Regions from separate parts of the Phreatobacter stygius genome, predicted to be linked through region 2. Evidence: riboswitches for the same ligand, from Rfam matches in the RefSeq annotation. Region 2 holds a riboswitch; the other holds the start of a gene.
The links. A riboswitch is a leader RNA that binds a small molecule or an ion and turns the genes downstream of it on or off. The one in region 2 is predicted to bind glycine.
Positions count from the first base shown of each region.

Region 1: it holds a riboswitch for glycine, as region 2 does, so the genes downstream of both, gcvT (glycine cleavage system aminomethyltransferase GcvT) here and E8M01_RS06835 (D-amino acid dehydrogenase) in region 2, are expected to answer to the same signal.

Region 1 is NZ_CP039690.1:4,626,847-4,634,737, forward strand. It holds gene E8M01_RS21735 (PAS domain-containing sensor histidine kinase) at 1-642, opposite strand, end outside; gene E8M01_RS21740 (pyridoxal phosphate-dependent aminotransferase) at 947-2,125, opposite strand; gene E8M01_RS21745 (hypothetical protein) at 2,318-2,983, shown strand; gene E8M01_RS21750 (outer membrane protein) at 3,067-3,834, opposite strand; glycine riboswitch at 4,096-4,201, shown strand; glycine riboswitch at 4,204-4,322, shown strand; gene gcvT (glycine cleavage system aminomethyltransferase GcvT) at 4,404-5,543, shown strand; gene gcvH (glycine cleavage system protein GcvH) at 5,617-5,994, shown strand; gene E8M01_RS21765 (OsmC family protein) at 6,004-6,483, shown strand; gene gcvPA (aminomethyl-transferring glycine dehydrogenase subunit GcvPA) at 6,500-7,855, shown strand; gene gcvPB (aminomethyl-transferring glycine dehydrogenase subunit GcvPB) at 7,866-7,891, shown strand, end outside.
Region 2 is NZ_CP039690.1:1,480,842-1,488,732, reverse strand. It holds gene E8M01_RS06845 (MFS transporter) at 1-938, opposite strand, end outside; gene E8M01_RS06840 (MBL fold metallo-hydrolase) at 1,093-2,139, opposite strand; glycine riboswitch at 2,372-2,471, shown strand; gene E8M01_RS06835 (D-amino acid dehydrogenase) at 2,604-3,869, shown strand; gene E8M01_RS06830 (FmdB family zinc ribbon protein) at 3,949-4,248, opposite strand; gene E8M01_RS06825 (AmiS/UreI family transporter) at 4,305-4,817, opposite strand; gene fmdA (formamidase) at 4,904-6,130, opposite strand; gene E8M01_RS06815 (response regulator) at 6,525-7,262, shown strand; gene E8M01_RS06810 (response regulator) at 7,232-7,891, opposite strand, start outside.

The DNA of each region.
Region 1 (7,891 bases), 3.1 Mb from region 2:
GCGCCTGATGATGTTGCCGGCGCGTTCGGCCTCGCGCAGCGCCTTGTCGAGGATGGAGCGCACGGTCTCGTCGAAATGCGCGCCGATCTCACCTTTGCGATGGGCATCGACGGCCTTGGCATGGGTTCGGCCGACGGCTTGCAGGTAGAGCATGACGGCGGTCAGCGGCTGGTTCAGCTCGTGGGCGAGTGCTGCCCCCATCTCGTCCATGGCCGAGACGCGCGCCATGTGCAGCAGCTCGGTCTGCAGCTGGTTGAGCCGTTCCTCGGCTTCCTTGCGCGGTCTGAGATCGCGCAGGATGCCAATGAACTGGCGCCCGTCCGGGGTGCCCGCTTCGGCGACCGACAATTCGACCGGAAAGATCGTGCCGTCGCGGTGCCGGCCCTGGACTTCGCGGCCGCCGCCGATGAACTGTTCGATCAGGCCGTGCCCGGCGTCCTCGCCGCGCGCGGCCTCCTCGGCGGCCATGATCATGGTGATGCTGCGGCCGATCGTCTCCGGCGCGGTCCAGCCGAACAGGGTCTCGCAGGCCTTGTTGAAGACCAGGATCGTCGCGGTCTCATCGATCACGATGATGCCGTCGACCGCAATGTCGAGCACGCTGGACAGACGGGCCTCCGAGACCGTCAGCGACGCTTTCATGATCGGCTCGATGGGCATCCTCCTCAGGACGACGCGCCAAGCCTTGTCGCCAGGCCACTGCCGCGCGGCGGCAATCCGGAGGCGGGGGGCGAGCGGGCCGCCGGAAGGCCTCCTCCGTAGAAGATGCTACGGACAAATCCCTAGTGCAACACCGAATCTGTCCGCCTTGTTGTCTCCATCCGTGTGGATCGTCAGAGGTGTCGGCGGCCCGACACGCTGGCCGCCGGTCACGATCTCCCGTCGTCACGGCTGGCGGCGAGACGATCCAGTGTGGCGATCGCCATGGATGGATCGGATCTCGCGGTCAGAGCTGCCTGATCGCCTGGCGGAGCCGCTCGGCGGCAATCTCGATCTGCTCCGGCGAACGCAGGTAGCAGAGCCGCAAATGCCCCTCGCCGCCGCTGCCGAAAGCCGCGCCCGGCGCCAGCCCGACCTTGGCGAGGTCGACGAGTTTGATGGCGCCGGCCATCGAGTCGGTCATGCCCTCGACGCCGAAGAACAGGTAGAAGGCGCCGTCGGGCCGCGAGAAATGGCACCGGCCGGTCTGTTCGATCGCTGTCGAGATGATGTCGCGCGCCTTGCGCGCCTTGCTGATCTGGTGCTCGACGAAGCTCTCGCCGCGCTCCAGCGCCGCGACGCCGGCACGCTGGATGAACGGCGGCGAGCCGGAGGTGGAATATTGGATCAGGTTCTCGATGACGTCGCCGAGGGCCGGATCGGCTTCCACCCAGCCCATGCGCCAGCCGGTCATCGCCCAATTCTTCGAGAAGGTGTTGACCCAGAGGATCCGGTCGCCGTCCTCGCGCACATCGTGGAACGACGGCGCCCGCTTGGCCTCGCCGGTCCAGACGAAGCGCGTATAGATCTCGTCGGCGATGATCCACAGGCCATGTTTGCGCGCCAGCGCCAGGATCGCGGCGAGCTCTTCGCGCGTCGCGGTCCAGCCGGTCGGGTTCGACGGGGTGTTGACGAACAGCGCCTTGGTTTTCGGCGTGATCGCCGCCGCGATCCGGTCGAGATCCATTTGCCAGCCGCGATTGCCATGGGTCAGTTCGACCAGCACCGGGACGGCGCCGCGCAGGCCCGCCGCCGCCGGTGCGTTCGGCCAGGTCGGCGAGGGGATGATCACCTCGTCGCCGGGGCCTGCCGCCAGGGTCATGGCGATCTGGATCGCCTGCATGCCCGAGCCGCAGACGAAGAAGCGCTCGGAGGACAGCGCGCGGCCATAGAGGTTGGAGGCATAGGTGGCGATCGCCTGGCGAAGCTCGGGGATGCCGCGCTGCCACGTATAGGTGGTCTCGCCGGCGGCAAGCGAGCGGGTCGCCGCCTCGCAGATGAAGGCCGGGGTCGGCACATCACCTTCGCCGACCCACAACTGGATCACGTCGCCGGCCGTGCGCGCATATTTCGACAGTTCGACAATGCCGCTGGCAGGCGCCCCGGTGGCTTCGGGGCGGAGCGAGGCGAGAAGGGATGACGTCATGGAGGCGCTTGCTCTGATGGACAGACCCGGACCATAGCGGCTGGGGCACCGTTCTTCTCATGAAAATCGCGATAAAAGTCCATAACCAAAGGCGATGAGCCATATCGGCGCCTGCTGCGCGATCAGGCCTTGGTTCCGCCCGACTGGCTTTGCTATAAGCGCCGGTCGCAAGAGCTTCTCAAGGATCATGGCGTGCTGCGCACATTCGGTATGACGGGTCGGGCCCTGGCCCGTGTCGCGCTTCTTTCTGGCCTCTCCGCCGGTCTTGCCGGTTGCGGCACCAGCGGCGGCAATTTGTTCGGTGGCGGCCAGACCCAGGAGGCGGCGGCGCAACCAGCCCCCGGCGTCGGCTCGCCGGTGCACAATGCCCTGTTCGGCCAGCCGGTCCAGGCCGGCCCCCAGACGCTGCAGGAAAATCTCTGCCCGCGCATCGAGGTGCGCGACGGCTCCAACGTCTGGCGCCAGGGTGGCGACGGGCCGACCGAGTTGCGCTACCAGGCAACCATCACCGATCTTGCCCGCGAATGCCGCATCGACGGCCAGACCATGATCGTCAAGGTCGGCCTCGAGGGACGCGTGCTGACCGGCCCGAAAGCCGAGGGCAGCGCCCGGCTGACCTTGCCGATCCGCGTGGCGGTGACGCGCGGCCTGTCGCAATCGGTCTGGACCAGGCTTTACAACGTGCCGATCGACGTGCCGGCCGGCTCGCCCAACGTCTCGTTCACCCAGATCGAGGACCAGGTCAGCTTCCCGCTGCCGCCGCCGGATGAGCTGCAGACCTATGTCATCTTCGTCGGTTTCGACACGATGGCCCAGCCGCGCGAGCGCGGCCGGGGGCGCCAGGCGCGCCAGCGCTGACGCCCGGGGCGAGCAGGCCGGACACCATGGCGACGGTGTCCGGCTCTTGTCGGATCAGGGCCGGCCCGAAAAAATTCAGCTGGTCAGTAGGCAGCCCGGACCACGGGCGCGCCGGCCCAATCGAATTTATAGGACACGCCGATGCGCACGGTGTGGGTCACCGGTGACTGGGAGATGCGGCTCGCCGGATCGATGAGGGGGCCCGCGACGAAGTTTCGGACAAGTGTCTTCTCCGGATAGTATCCGGCGAGGTAGTCGAGCCGCACCATGACGTTGCGGGTCAGCGCATATTCGATGCCGCCGCCGACGACCGGACCGAGGCTCCATCCGCTGCCGCGCCAGACCGAGCCTCCTTCGCTCGTATAACGAACCGTCGTTTCCTGAAGTCCCGCGCCTACCGTCAGGTAGAACAGCCAGGGGCCCGAAGCGAAGCCGAGGCGTGCGCGCAGCGTGCCGGAAGAACCCGTCCTCGTCGTGAAGTCGTCGAATGCGACGCCGTTGGTGAAACGGCGGTAGACGCTCTTGTCGGCAAACGAAAAGTCCGCCTCGAGACCGATGACCGATGGCCCGGACTGCCAGTTGAAGCCGCCGTGAATGCCGCCGGTCGCGGAACCCGACGCCATGTTGAAAATGCCGGCCGCTCTCGTGACGGGCAAAAGGCCGGTATGCGAAGGGGACACACCGGTTGCGCCCGCCCGCCACCCGGCATGGGCGCCAATATAGAAGCCGGTCCAGTCGAAAGCCGCGACAGGTGCCGTAATGGGGGCCGGCAGTCCAACGTCCGCCGCTTGTGCCGGCGTCATGCCGACCAAAAGGCCACATACCATGAGGCATCTGTTGAACATGCGCATGCTTGCCCCCTGGGTTACCAGCAGAAGTCTGCGTGCAAATTATTCGCGGCCTGCCGGATTCGATCAATCAATTTTGCGTCTGGCGCCGGTGGTGTGGCTATTTTACAAGGCCCGTGTGCCTGCCGCGCAACATGAGCGCGGATCCCCGCTCGCCCCAGTCTCTGCGCGTGCCGCGCTCACTGCCGCCTTTCGGGCCGCGCCCTTGCCCACAAGCTCGCCTTGACTCCGCCGCCCGATCCCGTCATTCGGGAGGGGTGTCATATGAGCCCGGCGGGAGAGTCCGGGTGGTCTTTAAATGCGAGATCTCCCGGCGCCGAAGGAGCAACGGCCCCGGAACCTCTCAGGCAAAAAGGACCGCCGGGGGATTGGCACTCTGGAAAGCGGCAGCGTGTCCAAGCGCGGCCCACCGACGGAGTAAGCCGATAGGGTCCCGGTCAGGGCCCTGGCCCCAGGGCCCCGGTGAATCTCTCAGGTCCTGCGACAGAGGGGCGCGAGCGGGCGACAAGCCCGCGTTTCGAGCGTGTTCGGGGCGTGCCCCGGGCCTGCTCACGCGCCGATGCAGGATGACCATGGCCGAACCCCTTTCCGGGCCGCTGCACAAGACCCCGCTTCATCAGCTGCATGTCGAGGCCGGCGCCAAGATGGTGCCCTTCGCCGGCTACGACATGCCGGTGCAATATCCGACCGGCGTCCTGACCGAGCACAACTGGACGCGCAGCGACGCCGGCCTGTTCGACGTCAGCCATATGGGCCAGGCCTTCGTGGTCGGCCCAACCTGGGAGGCGACCGCCAAGGCGCTCGAGGCGCTGGTGCCGGCCGACATCCTCAACCTGAAGCCGGGCCAGCAGCGCTACAGCCAGCTGACCGCCGAGGATGGCGGCATTCTCGACGACCTGATGATCACGCGCTCGGCCTATGCCGGCTACGAGGGCTGGGCCTACCTGGTGGTCAATGCCGGCTGCAAGGAGCAGGACTTCGCCCATATCGGGCCGCGCCTGCCCGATGGCGTCACCTTGAAGCCGGACGCGACGCTGGCATTGATCGCGCTGCAGGGCCCGAAGGCGGCCGCCGTGCTCGACGCGTTGCTTCCCGGCATCGCCGCGACGCCGTTCATGACCTTCACCGAAACCAAGCTGGACGGCATGTTCGTCCATGCCTCGCGCTCGGGTTACACCGGCGAGGACGGGTTCGAGCTCTGCGTCGAGGCCAAGGACGCCGCGGCGATCTGGCAGCGGCTCCTGTCGGACGAGCGGGTCAAGCCGATCGGGCTCGGCGCGCGCGACAGCCTGAGGCTGGAAGCCGGTCTCTGCCTCTACGGCCACGACATCGACACCACGACATCGCCGGTCGAAGCTGGCCTGACCTGGTCGATCCAGAAGCGCCGCCGGACCGAGGGCGGTTTTCCCGGCGCCACGCGCATTCAGAAAGAGCTTGCCGACGGCCCGGCGCGCCGGCGGATCGGCATCCTGCCCGACGGCCGGGCGCCGGCCCGCGAGGGCACGGTGATCAAGGCCGCCGACGGGGCGGCCATCGGCACCGTGACCTCAGGCGGTTTCGGGCCCAGCGTCAGCGGTCCGGTCGCCATGGGTTATGTCAATGCGCGCTTCGCCGAGCCGGGCACGCCCGTGCTGCTCGAAGTGCGCGGCAAGGATCTGCCGGCCAAGGTCGTGACCATGCCCTTCGCGCCGCATCGCTACTTCCGCGGATAGCATTTTCGAGATGGGGCCGGATCCGGCTTCGATCAGGAACATGCCTCATAACAAGGTTTCAGAGGAGCTCGCCATGGCCAATATCCGTTACACCAAGGACCACGAATATATCAGCGTCGAGGGCGACACCGGCACCATCGGCATTTCCGACTATGCTCAGCAGCAGCTCGGCGACGTCGTTTTCGTCGAATTGCCGGAACTCGGCCGCAAGGTCGCCAAGGGCGACGGTGCCGCCGTGGTCGAAAGCGTCAAGGCGGCCTCGGACATCTATGCGCCGGTGGCCGGCGAAGTGGTGGCGGTCAATGGCGCGCTGGAGGCCGCTCCCGGCACGGTCAACGAGGATCCCGCCGGCAAGGGCTGGTTCCTGAAGCTCCGGATCGCCGACCCGAAGCAGCTCGACGACCTGATGGACGAAGCCGCCTACCAGGCTTTCGTCGCCTCGATCTCCTGAAGGCGCGTTATGGCGCATTCCTACACCGCCGACGTCACATGGACCCGCGACGAGGCTGTCTTCACCGACAACCGCTATTCGCGCGGCCATGTCTGGCGTTTCGACGGTGGCGTGACGGTGCCGGCCTCGTCGGCGCCGTCAAGTGTGCGCCCGCCTTATTCCAAGGTCGATGCGGTCGATCCCGAGGAAGCGCTGGTCGCGGCCCTGTCCTCCTGCCACATGCTGTTCTTCCTGGCCTTTGCCGCGGCCCAGGGCTTTCGTGTCGACCATTACGACGACAAGGCGGAAGGCGTGATGACCAAGAACGCCAAGGGCAAGCTATTCGTTTCGACGGTGACGTTGCGCCCGGCCGTGACCTTTTCCGGCGACAAGCTGCCTGATCGCGCCGCCATCGACCACCTGCATCATCGCTCCCATGAGGAATGTTTCCTCGCGAACTCGGTGCTTGCCGAGATCGTGATCGAAGCCTCCGACCCGATCCTCGCCTGAACTGGACTTGAGCCTCATGCGCTACCTGCCGCTGACCTCCGACGACCGGACCGACATGCTCGCCAAGATCGGCGTCGCTTCGGTCGATGACCTCTTTGCCAATGTGCCCAAGGGCAAGCTGATGAAGGGCTTGGCCGATCTGCCCACCACCAAGGGCGAGATCGAGGTCGAGCGGATCATGGGGGCGCTCGCCGCCAAGAACGTGCCGGCTTCCGCCGGGCCGTTCTTCGTCGGCGCCGGAGCCTACAAGCACCATGTGCCGGCGAGTGTCGATCACCTGATCCAGCGCTCGGAATTTCTCACCAGCTACACGCCCTACCAGCCGGAAATCGCCCAGGGGACGCTGCAATATCTGTTCGAGTTCCAGACCCAGGTGGCGCTGCTCACCGGCATGGAAGTGGCCAATGCCTCCATGTATGACGGCTCGACCGGAGCCGCCGAGGCCGTGCTCATGGCCCATCGCGTCACCCGGCGGAACAAGGCGATCCTCGCCGGCAACCTGCACCCGCATTACCGCGACGTGATCGAGACCCTGTCGCGCATGGCCTCCGACACGACAGTGGCGCTGCCGGCCAATGCGGTCGATGCCGGCGCCGACCTGAAGGCGGTGGCCGCCGCCATCGACGCCGAGACGTCCTGCGTGGTGATCCAGACGCCCGACGTCTTCGGCAACCTGCATGACCTGAAGGCCATCGCCGAGAAGGCCCAGGCCGCCGGCGCGCTGCTGATCGCCGTGGTCACCGAGGTCGTTTCGCTAGGGAGCCTGACCTCGCCCGGCGCCATGGGCGCCGACATCGTGGTGGCCGAGGGGCAGTCGATCGGCGTTGGCCTCAATTTCGGCGGCCCCTATGTCGGGCTGTTCGCCGCCAAGTCCAAATATGTCCGCCAGATGCCCGGCCGCCTGTGCGGCGAGACGGTGGACGCCGAGGGCCGGCGTGGCTTCGTACTGACGCTGTCGACCCGCGAGCAGCATATCCGCCGCGAGAAGGCGACTTCCAATATCTGCACCAATTCCGGCCTGATGTGCCTGGCCTTCACCATTCACATGACGCTGCTCGGCGAAGCCGGCCTGAAGCGGCTGGCGGCGGTCAACCACGCCAATGCCTGCGATCTCGCCGATCGGCTGGATGGGGTGAAGGGTGTCGAAGTGCTCAACAAGAGCTTCTTCAACGAGTTCACCATCCGGGTGGCCGGCGATGCGGCCAAGATCGTCGAGAAAATGGCCAAGAAGGGCGTGCTGGCCGGCGTGCCGGCCTCCCGCCTCTGGCCGACCGACAAGGCCGAGAAGGACCTGATCATCGTCGCCAATACCGAAGTGAACACCGACGAGGACCGCGCGGCCTTCGTCGCGGCTCTCCAAGCTTCCATCTGAGGACATAGCCATGATGAACCGTCAGGGCCGCCCCAC
Region 2 (7,891 bases):
ACCAGCGCGATGATCGACACCAGAAGTGCTGTGGCGAGGAAGGCGCCGGCCGTGAGATGGCCGTGGCGGCTGGTGCGGTCGGCGAGCGTGCCGCCGGCCAGAACGCCAAAGGCGCTCGAGAACAGGAACACGGTGAGCGCCAGATTGGCCAGCGCCAGGTCGACGCCATAACCGGCGACAAAGGCCGCCACGGAGAAGTTCTGGATGCCGGCGGTGCTGAGGTTGAGCAGCATGAAGAGGGCGGTCAAGGTCATGACCGCGGGCGTGAACAGGCCGGATCGTCCGCCCGCCGGGCTGGCCGGAACACGGCTCTTGGCGGCCGACGGCCGGGACGAGCCGGTCAGCAGCAAGGCCGCGACCGCCAGGCCGAGCAGGCCAGCGGTCGCAAAAGCCATCTTGACGCTGGTCAGCGATGCGATGCCGAGCAGGACTGCGGGGGCGATCGCCGTGCCGAGGAAACCCGCGAAGGTATGGATCGAGAAAGCGCGGCCCATCCTGTCCTCATCAATGCCGGAGGACAGCAAGGCATAGTCGGCGGGATGATAGACGCCATTGGCAAAACCCGCCGCGGCCATGGCGACCAGCAGCCAGGGATAGCTGTCGAACAATGCCACCGACAGGAAGCTGGCGCTGCCCAGCATGAGGCCGCCGACCAGCATGCGGCGCGCGCCGAACCTGTCGGTGAGAAAGCCGATCGGCGTCTGCACCACCAGCGATACCAGGTTGAAGACGGCAAGCGCGACGCCGACTTCGACGAAACTCACGCCGAGATAGCCCGGCAGCAGCGGAATCAGCGCGGGCAGCGTCATGATGTGGAAATGACTGACCAGATGCGCCATCGACACATGAACGAGCAGCGATGTCTCGCCGCGCCTGGTTCGCACCGGGCCTTCGGTTGAGGCCGTCATCGCCGGTTCGGTCTTTCGTTCATTCGGCACCTGGGCTCCGCTGCGGCGTCCCTTGGCTCAGGGCTTCCGACGCGGGGCAGGGGCAGAGCGCCACGGCCCGGCGGATACCGCCGTCATAGCGCGGCGGCGGCCGCTTCATAAGCCCCGAAAGGCGAAGACCTGCCTTGAGGCTGGTCCGGCGCGATCACCCGGCCGCGAAATATTCGACCACGTCGCTCTTGCCGGTGCGCACCAACTGGCCCTGGTTGAGCGTGTAATTGACATGCGCCAGGACCTCGCTGAAGGCAAAGCTCGTCTGATGCGCGTCAAGCTTGCGCGGGAAGATGATGGGGATGAGATCGGCGGCGGAGCGCGGCGCCTCGCGGCAGGCTTCGAGCAGCGCCGCGCAGCGGGATTCGTGATGCGCGATGAGCTGAGCGCTGCGCAGATGGATGCCGATGAAGGGCAGTTGATGCCCGGGCAGGACCAGGGTGTCATCCGGGATATCGGCGTTCAAGGCACGCAGCGAGCGCAGGAAGAGCCCGAGCGGATCGCCATGCGGATCGACCGCCCAGACGCTGACATTCGGCGTGATCTTGGCGAGCACCTGATCGGCGACGAACAGGATCTTGTCGGATGGGCAATGCAGCATGATCTGTTCGGCTGCGTGGCCGTCGCCGACGCGCACGGAAAACACCCGCCCGCCGATCTCGATGGTATCGCCGCCGACAATGCGCAGGAAGGTTCCGGGCAGGTTTGCCACCATCCGGAGATATTCGTTGCCCTGCGTGCTGACCAGCTCGGTCAGTTCGGCGCCGAGCCCATGGCTCAGATAAAAGTCGCGATAGAGCTTGGCATCGAGCGCGTTGGGGCTGAGCGAGATGTTGAGGCAGCTCAGATAGGAGGTCTGGCTGGTGATCAGCGGGATCTGAAAACGTTCGGCGAGCCATCCGGCAAGGCCGATATGGTCGGGATGGAAATGGGTGACGATCAGCCGGGTCAGGCGCCGGCCTCTGAGCGGGCCAGAGACCAGGGCTTCCCAGGCCGCGCGGGTCACACGATCGTCGATGCCGGTGTCCAGCACCGCCCAGCCGTCGCCATCCTCGATCAGATAGATGTTCACGTGGTTCAGGCGGAACGGCAGCGGCAGACGGGTCCACAGGACACCCGGCGCGATCTCGATGACTTCGCCCGCTTCGGGCGGGGTCAGGACCGGATAGATGATGTCGTTGTCTGATGGGGCGGCGGACATTCTTGGAAGGCTCACGGGTTCGATCAATGGGGTGGTCGTACGGATCAATTGAAAAAGTGACGGCTCAATGATCGTCGGAAGGCATGAAGCGAGCGCGCATCGACGCGGAAGCGGGCACGGCCCTGACCTCGCAGACTATGGCATTCCGGTCCAGCTGCCAGACCCCCATCCGGCAGGCATAGGGCCTCCGGCCTATGTCGGTCTTGACAGGCGGTGCCGGAAGGCGGAAGAGCCAGTCGACGCGGAAGAGACCGTCCTGTCATGGTCGACAGGAAGGCGCCGACGGAGCAACCGCCCCGGAAACTCTCAGGCAAAAAGACCGCGTTCGATTTTGGACTCTGAAAAGTGGAGCCGCATGCTCCCGCCGACGGTGTAAGTCGCTGCTCAGTCCGTGAGCGGCGGTGATGCTCTCAGGCCAATGACAGAGGGGGCGTTCGAACCCGCATGAGCGGGAAGGAGCGCCTATGTATTCAGAGCAAGGGCCCAAGGTCGCCGTGATCGGCGCGGGCATCACCGGCATCACCACAGCCTATAATCTGGCCAAGCGCGGCTGCCGCGTGACGGTTTTCGACCGCCACCCCTATGCCGCGATGGAGACGTCGTTCGCCAATGGCGGGCAGCTGTCGGCGTCCAATGCGGAGGTCTGGAACAGCTGGGCGACCGTGCTCAAGGGGCTGAAATGGATGTTCACGCCAGGGGCGCCGTTGCTGGTGAACCCGACGCCGTCCTGGCACAAGCTGTCCTGGATGGCCGAGTTCGTCGCGGCGATCCCGAAATATGAAGAGAACACCGTCTCGACGGCCCGCCTCGCTGTCGAAGCCCGGGCCCATCTCATCCGCATGGCGGTGGAAGAGGGCATCGACTTCGACTGCGAAACCCGCGGCATCCTGCACTTCTACCACACCAAGGCGGATTTCGAGGCGGCCGCGCGTGTCTCGAAACTGCTCGCCAAGGGCGGGCTCGAACGGCGCGCGGTGACGCCGGAGGAAATCCGGTCGATCGAGCCGGCGCTCAAGGGCCAATTCTACGGTGGCTTCTACACGCCGTCCGATTTCACCGGCGACATTCACAAGTTCACCCATGGCCTGGCGCGCGCCTGCGAGCGGCTCGGCGTCACCATGCGGCTGGCGACCGAGGTCACCCATGTCGCCGCGACCGATCTGGCGGTCAGCATTTCCAGCCGGTCGGTCGAGCCTACGACGGAAGCCGGCGATGCGCCGGTCGGGATCGACCGGTTCGACCAGGTCGTCGTCTGTGGTGGCGTCATGTCGCGCGAGCTCGGCCGGCAGGTCGGCGACCGGGTGAACGTCTATCCGGTCAAGGGCTATTCGATCACGGTGAACCTGCCGGACCAGGCCGACCAGGATGCGGCACCCTGGACCAGCCTGCTCGACGACAAGGCCAAGATCGTCACCAGCCGGCTGGGCGCGGCGCGTTTCCGGGTTGCCGGAACGGCCGAGTTCAACGGCGCCAACAAGGACATCCGGGCCGAGCGCATCGACCCGCTGATCGCCTGGTGCCGGGCGCATTTCCCGGGCATCAACACCCGCCAGGTGGTGCCTTGGGCCGGCCTGCGTCCGATGATGCCGGACATGCTGCCGCGCGTCATGCGCGGGCGGAACCCGCGTGTGCTCTACAATACCGGCCACGGCCATCTCGGCTGGACCCTGTCGGCGGCGACCGCCGACGCGATCGGCGCGCTCGCCACCTCGCGGAGCAACGCGGCCTGAGCGATCTTGGGGCCGCAATCGGAGGCACCCGCCTGGCCTTGGCCGAGCGGGTGCCTCGCCGGGCATCATATGCCTGATATCAATGCCCGATCATCCAGCGCCGGCGCACCGACGGCGGCTTCTTGCTGACCTTGCAGAGCGAACAGCCGCAGCCGGCGAGATGACTGCGTTTGACGACGCTCGGCTCGCTGGTGCTCTTTTCCGAGCGGGCGAGCGCCCGCCTGAGCGTGGTGTTCATCAGGCCGAGATGAGGGGCTGCGACATCGCGCTCACTGGCACCCGAACAGTCCGGGCAGGCGCAGCCGCGGTCTTCCTCGGACATGGACGACCACGACTCGAACGGGCCGCAGGCGTTGCAGACATAATTGTAGAGCGGCATTTCCGTCTCCTGGAACGACAAGCGGCCGGGCGGACCTGGCGCCCGCCCGGCACGGATCAAAGCTTGCCCTGAAGCAGCAGGAAGCCCGGCAGCCAGCCGGTCACCACGCCGGCGGCGAGGGTGGCGAAACCGGTGGCGTGCTGGATCGGGCGCTTCAGGGCCAGGAGCAGGAAGAACATGAACCAGACGATCGCCCATATGGCCCAGTTGAAGCCGAGCCAGACGTCGATGGTGCTCTGGGCCGAGGTGAAGCTCAGCACCGAAATCGGGGTGACGGTGATGGCGACGAACAGGCTGAACCAGCCGAGCCCGCGCCCGTCGACCGCGACGAACCGGTTATAGGCGACCCACAGATAGGTCGTGGTGAACAGCAGGATCAGGGCCGCGGCCTTGATCGAGGCCGCGTTGGCGCCCGGCCCGAAGGCAAAGGAGAGCGAAACGCAGAGCGTCACGAAACCCGAGACGATGTTGATGACGACGATCTCCTTGTCGTCGACCTTGCCGAGAAGCCAGAGGCCGTTGAGAAACAGCACGGCGCCGACATAGAGCAGATTCAGACCGAGCAGCATGGCTGCACCTCCCCCCGAGACAGATCCCCCGGGCCGGGGCATGCCCCGGCCGGCGACGCATTCCCGCCATTGGCGGATGCTGCGGTTCAGGTCGTCCTGGCGACGTCGACCCCGGAGACCTGGCGGGTGGGCCCGGTTGAATTGGGGTTGATGTCGAAGTCGAAAATGGCTGTCGGGATGGCGAGCGTCGCGCAGACATTGGGAATGTCGACAATGCCGCTGATCCGGCCTTCGACCGGCGCGGTGCCGATGATCATATAGGCCTGCTCGCCAGTGTAGCCGAATTTCTTGAGATATTCGATGGCGTTGAGGCAGGCGCGCCGGTAGGCGACATGGGCATCGAGGTAATATTGCTCGCCGGTGTGCTCGTCGACGGAAATGCCCTCGAAGATCAGGTAGTCGTCGAAATGCGGATCGATCGGGCTCGGCTTGAAGATCGGGTTGGTAATGCCGTATTTGGCCATGCCGCCCTTGATCAGGCCAACGCCGATATCGATCCAGCCGGCCATTTCGATGGCGCCGCAGAAGGTGATTTCGCCGTCGCCCTGGGACCAGTGAATGTCGCCCATCGAGAGGCCGCCACCCTTCACATAAACCGGGAAATAGACCTTGGAGCCGCGCGACAGGTTCTTGATGTCGCAATTGCCGCCATGCTCGCGCGGCGGCACCGTGCGCCAGGCTTCGCTTGCCGCTTTTCTGGCGGCGTCGCCGCTCATCTGGCCCATCAGCGCGGTCGCCGCATGGGGCGGGGCGGCCAAGGGCGGGACGCGCTCGGGATCGGTGGCGATCAGCGCAGCCTCGCGGCGGTTGGCCTCGGCCAGAAGCTTGTGGTCCGGCAGGCAGCCGATCAAGCCGGGATGGATGATGCCGGGATAACGGACCCGTGGAATATGCCTTGAGGTCGTGTAGATGCCCTGGAAGTCCCAGCAGGACTTGCGCGCCTCCGGATAGTGCTCGGTGAGGAAACCGCCGCCGTTCTCCTTGGCAAAAATGCCGTTGAAGCCCCATTCGGACTCGGGGAAGGCGCCGATATCGAGAATATCGACGACCATCAGGTCGCCCGGTTCCGCGCCTTCGACGCCGAAGGGCCCGCTGAGATAGTGGACACGGGTCAGGTCGACGTCGCGGACGTCGTTGGCGCTGTCATTGTTGCCGATCTGACCGCCGGTCCAGTCGTAACATTCGACCCGGAAGACATCGCCGGGCTTGAAGGTTTCGACCATGGGCAGGTCGGGATGCCAGCGGTTGTGGGTCTTGATCGCCTGCTGTTCAGGCGCCTTTTTCAGATCCACCGAGAATACGGTTTTCGGCATGGTGTCCCTCCCAGGACCTCGAGGCGCACTGGAGGTCACGTTTGCCGCGCCCCCGTGTCATCGGCGCCGGGCATCACACATGCCCGATCGCCGCCGCCGTCTTGACCGGAAGGCTAGGTTGGGCGTGTAACCGCGATGAATCCGAAGACCCGAGGCTTTGTAATTTTTTGTAAAGGCCGGCTCCGGTGCCGTCATTGCCGGCACGGCCGGGGCTGAAAAGGATAGCGGCATGATTTCAGCCGGTTATCGGGTCTTTCCTGGCCGGGGAGCCGGACCGAATGGCGTCGCGAGCAGGCACAACGGCCCGGCGACGGCCGGAGCCGGGATGGCTACGGCGCGTGTCGGTGCTTCGCCCGGCTCGACCGGCGCGCCGATTTGCGATTATCGTTCGGACATGTCGGCTGCCGATGCCAAATCGCGGATCCTTGTCGTCGACGATGACCGTCGGCTGTGCGGTTTCTTGAGCAAGTTTTTCACCAGCGAAGGTTATGTCACCGCCGCCGCCCATGACGGCCGCGCCATGCGGCGCGCGCTGGCCGACATGTCGTTCGACCTGATCATCCTCGACCTCACCTTCCCGGCCGGCGAGGACGGCATCACGCTGGCGCGCAATCTGCGCCTGCAATACGACCTGCCGCTGATCATGCTGTCCGGCAAGAACACGACGATCGACAAGGTGGTCTGCCTGGAGATGGGCGCCGACGACTATGTCACCAAGCCGTTCGAACCGCGCGAGCTCCTGGCGCGCATCCGCACCGTCCTGCGCCGGTTCGGCAATCGCGTGGCGACCGGCGATCCGGCCGCGCAGCATGCGTCGCAGGTCATGAGTTTCGCCGGCTGGCGGCTCGATCCGGCACGCTATCGGCTGTCGTCGCCCGGAGGCGAGGAGGTCAGGCTGACCAGCCAGGAATTCCAGCTGCTGACAGCGCTGGTCAGCCGCCGCGGCCGCATCCTGTCGCGCGAGCAGATCCTGGACATCGTCGCGAACCGGGACTGGACGCCTTATGACCGCAGCATCGACGTGCTGATCGGCAAGATCAGGCGCAAGCTGCAGGATGACGCGCGCGACACTCAGTTCATCAAGACCATTCGGGGTGTCGGTTACATGTTCGCGCCGCCGCCCGAGGCCTGAACGGCGCCGGCCGCGGCCCTGGGCAGATAGAGATTGACGGTCGTGCCCTGACCCGGCGCGCTGTCGATCGCGAGGCGCCCGCCGGACAGGCGCACGAAGCTGTCGACCATGGCCAGGCCGAGCCCGCTGCCGTGCCCCGGCGTCTTGGTGCTGAAGAACGGCTCGAGCGCCCGGCCGCGTACCGCTGGCGACATGCCGTGGCCGGTGTCGATCACCGACAGCACGACATAGCGGCCAGGCAAGAGGCCCGGCACGGCATGGGCATGGTCAGGCGTGATGATCGTGTTGCGCGCGTCGAAGCGTAGGTCGCCGCCGTCGGGCATGGCGTCGCGCGCATTGATGGCGAGGTTGAGCAGGCTTGTTTCCAGCTGGATGCGATTGATGTCGAGAGCATCGAGATCGCCGTCCATGCGCAGCGAAATGGCGATGGTCTCGCCAAGCGTCCGGCGCAACATGCGCATCAGCGGCGGCAGCTGCTCGCGCAGGTCGGTGACGGTGGTGTTGGTCGGCTGCACCCTGCCGAAGGCCAGAAGGCGTTCGGTCAGTTCGGTGCCGGCGCCGGCCGCATCCAGTGCGTCGTCGACCAGCTCGAGCAGCGCGGGCTGATCGGTGACGCGCTCCTGCAGCAG